Regions from separate parts of the Massilia niabensis genome, predicted to be linked through region 4. Evidence: predicted binding sites of a transcription regulator. Region 4 holds the regulator's gene; each other region holds the start of a gene.
The links. Region 4 encodes sigma-54, which starts transcription at its own class of promoters, with help from an activator protein. Its sites were predicted from a motif close to TGGCANGNAANCTGCTTT; they were not measured.

Region 1 (2,200 bases), on a different contig from region 4:
GCGCCGTTTCGCAATCTCAGGGGATCAAGCCTGCTTGCGGCGGCGCGCAGCGCCCAGTCCAACCAGCGCCAGTCCCAGCAGTGCGAGGCTGCTTGGCTCCGGCACCGGGACCACGTCGACATTCAGATTGAGGTTGCTGACAGTTACCTTGACGCCGTTGTTCAGGGAGTCAGTACGGAAACCGACAGTTTGAATCGACTTGACGGTTTTGTAATCAGCAGGGATAACGGCTGGCATGACGGCACTTGCATGGGCTCCTGTCAGAGCGTGCATCTGGAACGCAGTCGGGTTGAGCCAAGCATCGAAGTTGTCGTACACCTGGCTGCCCTTGCTCTTGTACAGGTAACCGAACAGATGGTATTCCTTGCCGGCGTCGATTTCGCTATTGGTCAGGAAGCTGCCCTTGCTGCCGCCTAAACGAACGAACAGGTCGTTCGTGCAGGTACCGTTGCCGCAATTGGCCTTCAGGCCGATGTTCGGGCCCTTGGTGGCGTCGTTGAACCAGAAGCCCAGGAAGTCGTTCACTTCCAGATCATCCGAAAGACCAGTGGTCTTCGTCGGGGTAAAGATGAAGCGGAAGTCGATGGTGACGCCATCTTTCTCGGGCTGCGTCAAGTTGGCCTTGGCTGCACTGTTATTGGTACCGCTGTATTCCTTGGCAAAAGCCGCGGTATTAATCACGGAAGCGTGGGCGATACCCGTCAGGCTGAACAGGGCGGCAATGGCAAGAGTAGATATTTTGAACATGGTAATTATAAGAAAGAAAGTGTAATTACCTTTAAGCAAATTGCGTGCCAGAAACTACTATTACTTTAAAATCAATTGTTTAGAGAATTGCGCCGTTGGCATTGATGCAGGACTGTAAAGTTTTTCGACAAGGATCGAGCGCCTCATGTAGGGGCGCCACTTGCTGGCCGGGCAAGCAGACGCCACCACAGTCGAGGTATTCATGGGTCATTTTATGGATCAGCCTGTCCTGCTTGCAGGGCAACGGCGCATCATTCGTCAACAGCAGGGAGCGTGGGTGCAGACGGATGACGCGGCCTACAAGGTGTTCAAGGTCACCGTAAAGGTACTGCCCATGCCCGCCCCGTCGCTGTGCGCCGTGACCGTGCCGCCGTGCAGGGTGACGACGTTCTTGACCAGCGCCAGGCCGATGCCGAGCCCGCCCTGTGAACGGTCCGGCGTGCGTTCGGCCTGGGTGAACAGGTCGAACACGTGCGGCAGCAGGGCGCCGCCGATGCCGATCCCGTTGTCGCGGACGTGGATGCTGACCGATTGCGCGCCGCGTTCGACCCACACCACGATTTGCCCGCCACGCGGCGTGTATTTCGCGGCATTGTTGAGCAGGTTGGCCAGGACCTGCACCAGGCGGTTCGGGTCGCCCATCACGCGTGGGCCACCCGGGTCGGGGACGACCGTCAGCGCATGCATGCGTGTCTCGATCAGAGGCCGCGCCTGCTCGACGGCGCCGCTGACGATCGCCATCACCTCCAGCGGCACGCACTCGAGCTGGATCAGCCCGCGCGTGACGCGCGAAATGTCGAGCAAGTCGTCGACTAGCGAAGTCATGTGCTTTACCTGGCGGCTGATGACCTCGCTCGACTTGCGCACCCGTTCTTCGCTGGCGATGCCGATCTTCAGCAGCTCGGCGGCCGAGGCGATCGGCGCCAGCGGGTTGCGCAGTTCGTGCGCCAGCATGGCCAGGAATTCGTCCTTGCGCCGGTCCTGTTCCTGGAGCGAGCTGTACAGGCGCGCATTCTCGAAACCGTTCGCGGCAATCGAGGCCAGCTGCACCAGGATCGCCTCGTCCTCCTCGGTGAAATCGCCCTCGAACCTGTCCGATGCCTGGATCAGGCCGATATTATTGCCCTTGCGGTCGATCAGCGGCACGGCCAGCCAGCCACGCATGGTCGGATGATGGGCGGCATGCGCGCCAAATCCCTTCCAGGCCGAGTGGGCCACCAGTTCGTCGTGCGTCAACCTGAGAGGCCGGTTAGTACGGCACACCTCGGCGTAGATACCGCTGCCGTCGGTCCTGGCATCATAGTGGCGATAGCCCGCATACTTGTCGGACAGCGAAACTGCATTGATCGCTTGCGCCCAGTTGCCTCCTTCGGTCAAGGACACGACTGCCTGGTGTACCTCAAGGATGTCGCGCACTTCGCTGACGAGCCCCTCGGCGATGTCCTGGCTCGAC
Region 2 (2,200 bases), on a different contig from region 4:
GCGCCACCGACAACGCTGGTGCGGCGGGTATCCGCACCAGCCTGGCCATCGACGGCAAGGTCGTGGCGAACGGCCAGGGCGGTTCGCTCTCGTACAGCTGGAACACGCGCAAAGCAGCGGCTGGGACCCATACCGTCGCCGTCACTGCACGCGATGCGGCGGGCAATGCCGGTTCTAGGTCGGTCAGCGTCACTGTGCGTTGATCAAGTCACACGCGTTGACGCCGGTCTAGAGAAAGAAATGGCGCCCGAGCAGGCTGTGTAATTAGTCTGCAGCGCCGGTAAACCAACAGAGCCTCCCAAGGTCAAACCCGGGAGGCTTTGTTCATTCTGGTGGGGACGCCCGAACGCCTGGCGGGCGGCCGGCCCTACCTGTTCCGGTTAGCGTTTCCCGGCGTAGCGGCGGCGCATCACGCCGAAGGCCAGCGCGCCTGCGCCCAGCAGTGCAACCGACCCTGGCTCCGGAACTTCGGCAGGGGGGGCGACGATTTCCCGCTCGAAGGCGCCCACGTACACGCTTTCGGGTCCTCCCGCAGTGCTGCCCGCGGCGAACTGGATGCCGCCGCCGAGGATGCATTGCGACAGCGTGGGACAGTTTCCGACGGCTTGTGCAGCCTGGGCGTCGTCAAGAATAAACCGGTATTCGCCGGACTGGCCAATGCCACCAGTTTCGGTCAAGAACAGGTCGGGCCCTACATACGAATATGTCGTGAGCGTGTTATTGAATGTACTGAAGAGACTGAGGTAAAGGTCGGTCAGGGTGGCAGTGCTGTCGTTGATGCCGAGCTCGTCGATGTTCACAACAAAGCCGAGCTGTCCAGCACTCGTCAGGCCGGCAATATCGCTGAGCCGATAGGTACGATTGATGGCAAGATTGTCCCCACCGTCCAAGCCCTCCTCGCAGGCCCGGCTCGGGTTGTTCGAACCGCCGCTGGCGGTAGGCCTGACGCAACCAGACTCGATGCCGTCTCCGTTGCCGGTGTCATTCACCGTTACCACGGTACGCACGGCGCCAAGTCCAGTTCCCGTAGTTGGGGTACCGTTCACAGGAATCAGGTTCGCAAACGCTGGCGCGGCACCGGCGACCAGTGTTGCTCCAAGTGCGACTTTAAGGAAAATAGATTTCATTACGAGACTCCGCAAAAACACTTCGTTGACGTACAGAAATACAACAGAACGTACGAAAATAGAGAAGCAATTTGCGAGCCCATGTAAAGACATTGAGCGTAATCAGTTACTTATCGTGGGTAGAATTGTAACAGAGTGGCTATGTGTAAAAAATACCGGCAGTTTCTGAAAGTAATGATTTTTTAGAATAAACTTTATTGAAAGCTCGTCATTTCAGAATTTAATTCAAAATTGAAAGAAAAATCTTGATTTTGTTCTTTAGTGGCTAAGAGCGCCTAATAAAACCTTCAGAGCAAGGCGCGGCGACGAAGACAGTACGACTGTACGGCGAGGAGCTGCAACGCAGCTATGGAGGGTTTGTTAGGCGCTCTAAAGCGGATTGACCGCCTGTACACGCTCGCAGGTGTCCACGCTGCACTTGGTCAAGCATTGTTCCGGAGCGCGTCACCCTGTCAAATGCCGCCGGGTCCACTTGGCAAGGTCGCAAAAAAATAGCCCACCAAGGTGGGCAACAGATATCGTCCATCAGGAAGGGTCAGGCGCGTTCGCGCTCCACCCGGTTCACTCCCGCCACCCGCCGCAGGTTGCGGATCAGGTGCGCCAGGTGCACGCGGTCCTTCACCTGGATGGTGAAACGCAGCTGGGTCATCATATGCTCGTCGTCCTCGTCCATGCCGACATAGGTGATGTTGCCGTCGGATTCGCCGATCTCGGCCGCCACGCGCGCGAGGATGCCTTTTTCGTTGTTGATCAGGAGGCGGATGCGGCAGTCGAAGCGGCGGTTCAGTTCCTCGCCCCATTGCACGGCGATCCAGCGGTCCGGTTCCTTCACACGCAGGCGCTTGGCGGGCAGGCAGTCGCAGGTGTGCACCACCAGGCCCTGGTCGCGGCGCAGCTGGCCGCTTATCTGGTCGCCCGGGATCGGCAGGCAACACGGCGCCAGTTGCACCGACACGCCTTCGCTGCCGTAGATCGTGACCGGGTCGATGTCGCCGCTGACGCCGCACACATTCGGCGTCAATGAAGACGAGCGGCTGTCCGATTCGCCATCCATCAGGCCGAAGATGTGGCGC
Region 3 (2,200 bases), on a different contig from region 4:
TGTTGACCTGGTAGTAAAACCGGTTGGCGACCCAGCCGCGGATCTGGTCATCGCGCAGCAGGCCGTCGTTCATTTTTACGTTGAACGGGTGGTTGATGTGGTAACCGGCGCCGCGTGCGCGCAATTGCGCTTCGAACTCGTCGCGGGTCCAGGGCGCGGCAAGGGTCATAGCCGGATCTCCATGCCGTCGAAGGCGACTTCGATGCCGTGGCGCGCCAGGATGGCGCGTTGTTCGGAGTCCTCGTCCAGGATCGGATTCGTGTTGTTGATATGAATGAGCACTTTGCGCCGCTCACCGATGCTGTCGAGAACGGCAATCATGCCGGTCTCGCCCGATTGCGGCAGATGCCCCATGTCAGCCGCGCTCTTTTTGGAGAGTCCGAGCGCGATCATTTCGTCCGCACTCCAGAAGGTGCCGTCGACCAGCACGCAGTCCGCCGCCCGCATGGCGGCCCCCACCGGTGGGTCGATGGCGCCCAGGCCCGGTGCATAAAACACCGACTTGCCGCTCGCCGTATCCTCGATCAACAGGCCGATGTTGTCCCCGATTTCCGGACGCTCACGGTGGACCGAATACGGCGGCGCTTTGCTGCTGAGCGCCAGCGGCCTGAAGCGGATGCCCTCGATGCCCGGCACCTCGATCGACGGCATGCGGTCGACTCGTGTCGTGTCGCTTCCAACTGGCAGTTCATGCCAGCGTACGCCGCAGTAATTGGACAGTACCGGCACCAGCGGCAGCCCGCTGTTGAGTTCGTTCCAGACCGGCGCCGTACAGTAGAGGGGCAACGGTTTCCCCTCGCGCAGCATCAGCAAGCCGGTGACGTGGTCGATCTGTGCATCCATCAGCATCACGGCGGCGATACCGGAATCCCGCCTGGCGCGACCTGGCTGCAGCACCGGCGTGGCACGGATTTGCGCAAGGATGTCTGGCGAGGCGTTGACAAGCACCCAGTCGTTCCCGTTGGACGAGACCGCGATCGATGACTGCAAGCGCGCCGTTGCGCGGACGCCGCCACTGCGCAGCCCGGCACAATTGTGGCAGTTGCAGTTCCACTGGGGGAAGCCGCCGCCCGCTGCCGAGCCCAATACGATGATGTTCATAGACTGGTCCAATGAGCCGGTGACGGCACCAACCTGGCGGCACCGTCGCCGGCTTCAACGCTGTGCTAGCGATTCGCAATATAAAGCGTGATTTCAAATCCAAAACGCCAGTCGATAAATTCCGGTTTGCTCCAGGTCATGATTGATCTCCTCAAGAATAGATAATTGGCCGTTTCGATTGCGCCAGTCAACGGCTCGACTGCGAAGCTGGCGATCGGTACAGTCGAGAAGAGATTAGGCAATATCTATGCCATCCATATGCCAGCGGCTTGTGAAAGCGTTGATGCCTTGCAAAAGGAGGAATGACGGTGTGCCAAAATTGAACAATGGGTATTGCAGTAATGGCACACTGCGATACAGGCGTGGAGTCAGGGTGCTGGTTTGGATCAGGCCGCCTCTTTAGCGGCACAGATGACAGTTCGCTCAACTCAGGAGTAGACTCGATGTTGCGCTGCACAATGCAGCGTCCCACCGATTCCGGTCACTCACCAGGAGAACGACATGTTGACGATGAACGCCCACCCGAACGCGGCATTTCCTACCGTAACACCGGTCCCGTTTCTGGATACCTGGTCGAAAGTCTCCGGCTTGTACCGGGACGCCGCGCAGGCCAGCACCCAGCAATGGGTGCTGAGCTCGTCGCGCATCATCCAGGAGCATACGTTGCGCGCATTCGTGTCCGCATCGCAGGCCTGTGCCGATGCATTGGCAAAGAACGCGATCTCCGTGCAGCAGCAATCGATGGGGCGTTTGCTGGATGCGAACCAGAAGGCGATGGGAATGGTGGGCGAAGCGTTTACGAAGGCATGGATGGGAGGCTTGCAGCCGGCGAAATGAAGGAGCCAGGGCCCAGTCCACGCCCTTGGGGCTGGGCCTTGTGCTTACGCCTCAGCCGTCCCATCCCCGCTCCTGCCCCGGTGCTTTTCCGGCACCCGCACTTCAGACGCAAGGAATCGTCTTGGCCGCCGGCATCGTACTCAAGGGCAGGAAGCCTGCCGCAGCAGCTGCCCCGGCCTCGGCGGGCGAAATCTCGAAGATGCCGATCCTGCCATCAGGAGCACCGCATACCGTCGGGGTGGCCATGCCGTTCGTGCCGCAC
Region 4 (2,200 bases):
GGGGTCGACCCGATTGCCGTGATCGAGATCCAGCGCATCGTGCGCTTCCTGAAGGAGCGCGGCATCGGCGTCCTGATCACCGACCACAATGTGCGCGAGACGCTTGGCATCTGTGACCGCGCCTATATCATCAACCAGGGCGCCGTGCTGGCCTCGGGCCGCCCTGACGACATCATCGCCGACGAGTCGGTACGACGCGTCTACCTCGGCGAACACTTCCGCATGTAGTTAAAACGAAGAACCAAGCGGCATCATGAAACAATCCCTGCAACTCCGGACTTCGCAGCACCTGGCGCTGACGCCACAGCTACAGCAGTCGATCCGCCTGCTGCAGCTGTCCACGCTCGAACTGCACCAGGAGATCGAGCAGATCCTCTCCGATAACCCGCTGCTCGAGCGGATCGACGACCCGCTCGACAATTCCGTGCGCCTGCTGGCTGACGGCGCCATCAACGATTCGCCCGTCCAGCAGCCCGATGCGCCGGCGCCGAACGGGGACGAGCCAGCCGCTCCAGGGGAGGCTGGCGAGGCGCTCGATGCCAACGGCGGCGATGTCGAGCGCGGCGAGGCCGATGCCGACTGGGGCGACGCGCCGCGTGCATCCGGCAGCGACGGCGACGACGATGGCCGGCCGCAGCTGGGCGCCATTGGCGTGACGCTGCGCGAGCACCTGTCGGAACAGATCCGGGTAACGGGTGCGAGTACGCGCGACCGCGCGCTGGCCGAACTGGTGATCGACGCCATCGACGACAACGGCTACCTGGAAGAGCAGCTCGACGAGATCCACGCGCGCCTGCCCGAAGAGCTGGAAGTCGATATGGACGAGCTGCGCTGCGCGCTGGCGCTGGTGCAAAGCCTCGATCCGGTCGGCGTCGGCGCACGCAGCGCCAGCGAGTGCCTGGCGCTGCAGATCCGGCAGATGCCGGGCGTGCCGCTGGTGACCCGGCGCATGGCCCTGAAAATCGTCGAGGGCTATCTGACCTGGTTCGCCCAGCGCGAATTCAACAAGCTGAAAAAGGCGCTCGACTGCGACGACGAAGACCTGCGCGAAGCGCAAGCCGTGATCCGCCAGTGCAATCCGCACCCGGGCGCGGCCTTTGCGTCGAGCACCTCGGACTACGTGGTTCCGGACGTTATTGTCCGCAAGACCGGGTCCGGCTGGAGCGTAATGCTGAACCACGAAGTCATGCCGCGCCTGCGCGTGAACAACGTCTACGCGGCCCTGCTCAAGCAGGGCAAGGGCGAAGGCCAGATGAGCGCGCAACTGCAGGAAGCGAAGTGGTTAATTAAAAATATGCGCCAGCGTTTCGACACGATCCTGCGCGTTTCGCAGGCCATCGTCGAGCGTCAGCGCAACTTTTTCAGCCATGGCGCGGTTGCCATGCGTCCCCTTGTGCTCCGCGAGATTGCTGATACACTAGGCCTACACGAGAGCACGATTTCTCGCGTGACAACTCAGAAATTCATGCTGACCCCGCACGGCATGTTTGAGCTGAAGTATTTCTTCGGAAGCCACGTCGCCACCGAAGCGGGGGGCGAAGCCTCTTCGACGGCGATCCGGGCGCTCATTGCGCAACTGACAGGAGCAGAGGACCCCAGGAACCCATTATCCGACAGCAAGATCGCGGAAATGCTCGGTGAACAAGGCATGGTCATCGCGCGCCGCACGGTTGCAAAATATCGTGAGGCCCTCAAGATCCCTCCGGTCAGTCTCCGCAAATCCTTGTAACAACGGCAGCCATGCGCGACCCAAGCGTGCTGCGTCAGCCGTTTCTTTTTCAAAGGAGTGTGTATGAATCTCACTATCAGCGGTCACCACCTCGACGTTACCCCTGCCATCCGTGAATACGTACAGAACAAGCTGGAACGCATCACGCGCCATTTCGATCAAGTGATCGACTCCCACGTCATCCTCGCCATCGATAACCTCACTGAAAAAGACAAAAGGCAGAAAGCCGAGATCAACCTGCGCCTTTCCGGCAAGATGGTGCACGTGGAAAGTGTGGCGCAAGACCTGTATGCCGCGATCGACCTGCTCATGGACAGGCTGGATCGCCAGGTGATGAAGTACAAGACCATCCTGCAAAACCATAGTCACGAGGCGCTCAAGCGCCGTCCTGAAGGCGGAGAGGCTGTTGCTGTCTGATCGGCAACGAAGCACCGTCTGAACGAGGGCGCCGAAGGGCGCCCTTTTCAATTG

Region 1: ACFPN5_RS09140 (PEP-CTERM sorting domain-containing protein) is a predicted target of sigma-54. The motif match lies at 780-797, and genes of this name have one in related genera.
Region 2: ACFPN5_RS17990 (PEP-CTERM sorting domain-containing protein) is a predicted target of sigma-54. The motif match lies at 1,191-1,208, and genes of this name have one in related genera.
Region 3: pqqA (pyrroloquinoline quinone precursor peptide PqqA) is a predicted target of sigma-54. The motif match lies at 1,337-1,354, and genes of this name have one in related genera.

The regions. Positions count from the first base shown of each region.
Region 1 covers NZ_JBHSMU010000009.1:233,427-235,626, reverse strand. Annotated here, with positions in the region: gene ACFPN5_RS09140 (PEP-CTERM sorting domain-containing protein) at 25-747, opposite strand; gene ACFPN5_RS09135 (PAS domain-containing sensor histidine kinase) at 1,045-2,200, opposite strand, start outside.
Region 2 covers NZ_JBHSMU010000015.1:790,526-792,725, forward strand. Annotated here, with positions in the region: gene ACFPN5_RS17985 (S8 family serine peptidase) at 1-203, shown strand, start outside; gene ACFPN5_RS17990 (PEP-CTERM sorting domain-containing protein) at 381-1,127, opposite strand; gene ACFPN5_RS17995 (RelA/SpoT family protein) at 1,663-2,200, opposite strand, start outside.
Region 3 covers NZ_JBHSMU010000015.1:11,294-13,493, forward strand. Annotated here, with positions in the region: gene pqqC (pyrroloquinoline-quinone synthase PqqC) at 1-169, opposite strand, end outside; gene pqqB (pyrroloquinoline quinone biosynthesis protein PqqB) at 166-1,101, opposite strand; gene pqqA (pyrroloquinoline quinone precursor peptide PqqA) at 1,167-1,241, opposite strand; gene ACFPN5_RS14520 (hypothetical protein) at 1,603-1,938, shown strand; gene ACFPN5_RS14525 (hypothetical protein) at 2,041-2,200, opposite strand, start outside.
Region 4 covers NZ_JBHSMU010000008.1:89,120-91,319, forward strand. Annotated here, with positions in the region: gene lptB (LPS export ABC transporter ATP-binding protein) at 1-228, shown strand, start outside; gene ACFPN5_RS07345 (RNA polymerase factor sigma-54) at 254-1,729, shown strand; gene hpf (ribosome hibernation-promoting factor, HPF/YfiA family) at 1,793-2,146, shown strand.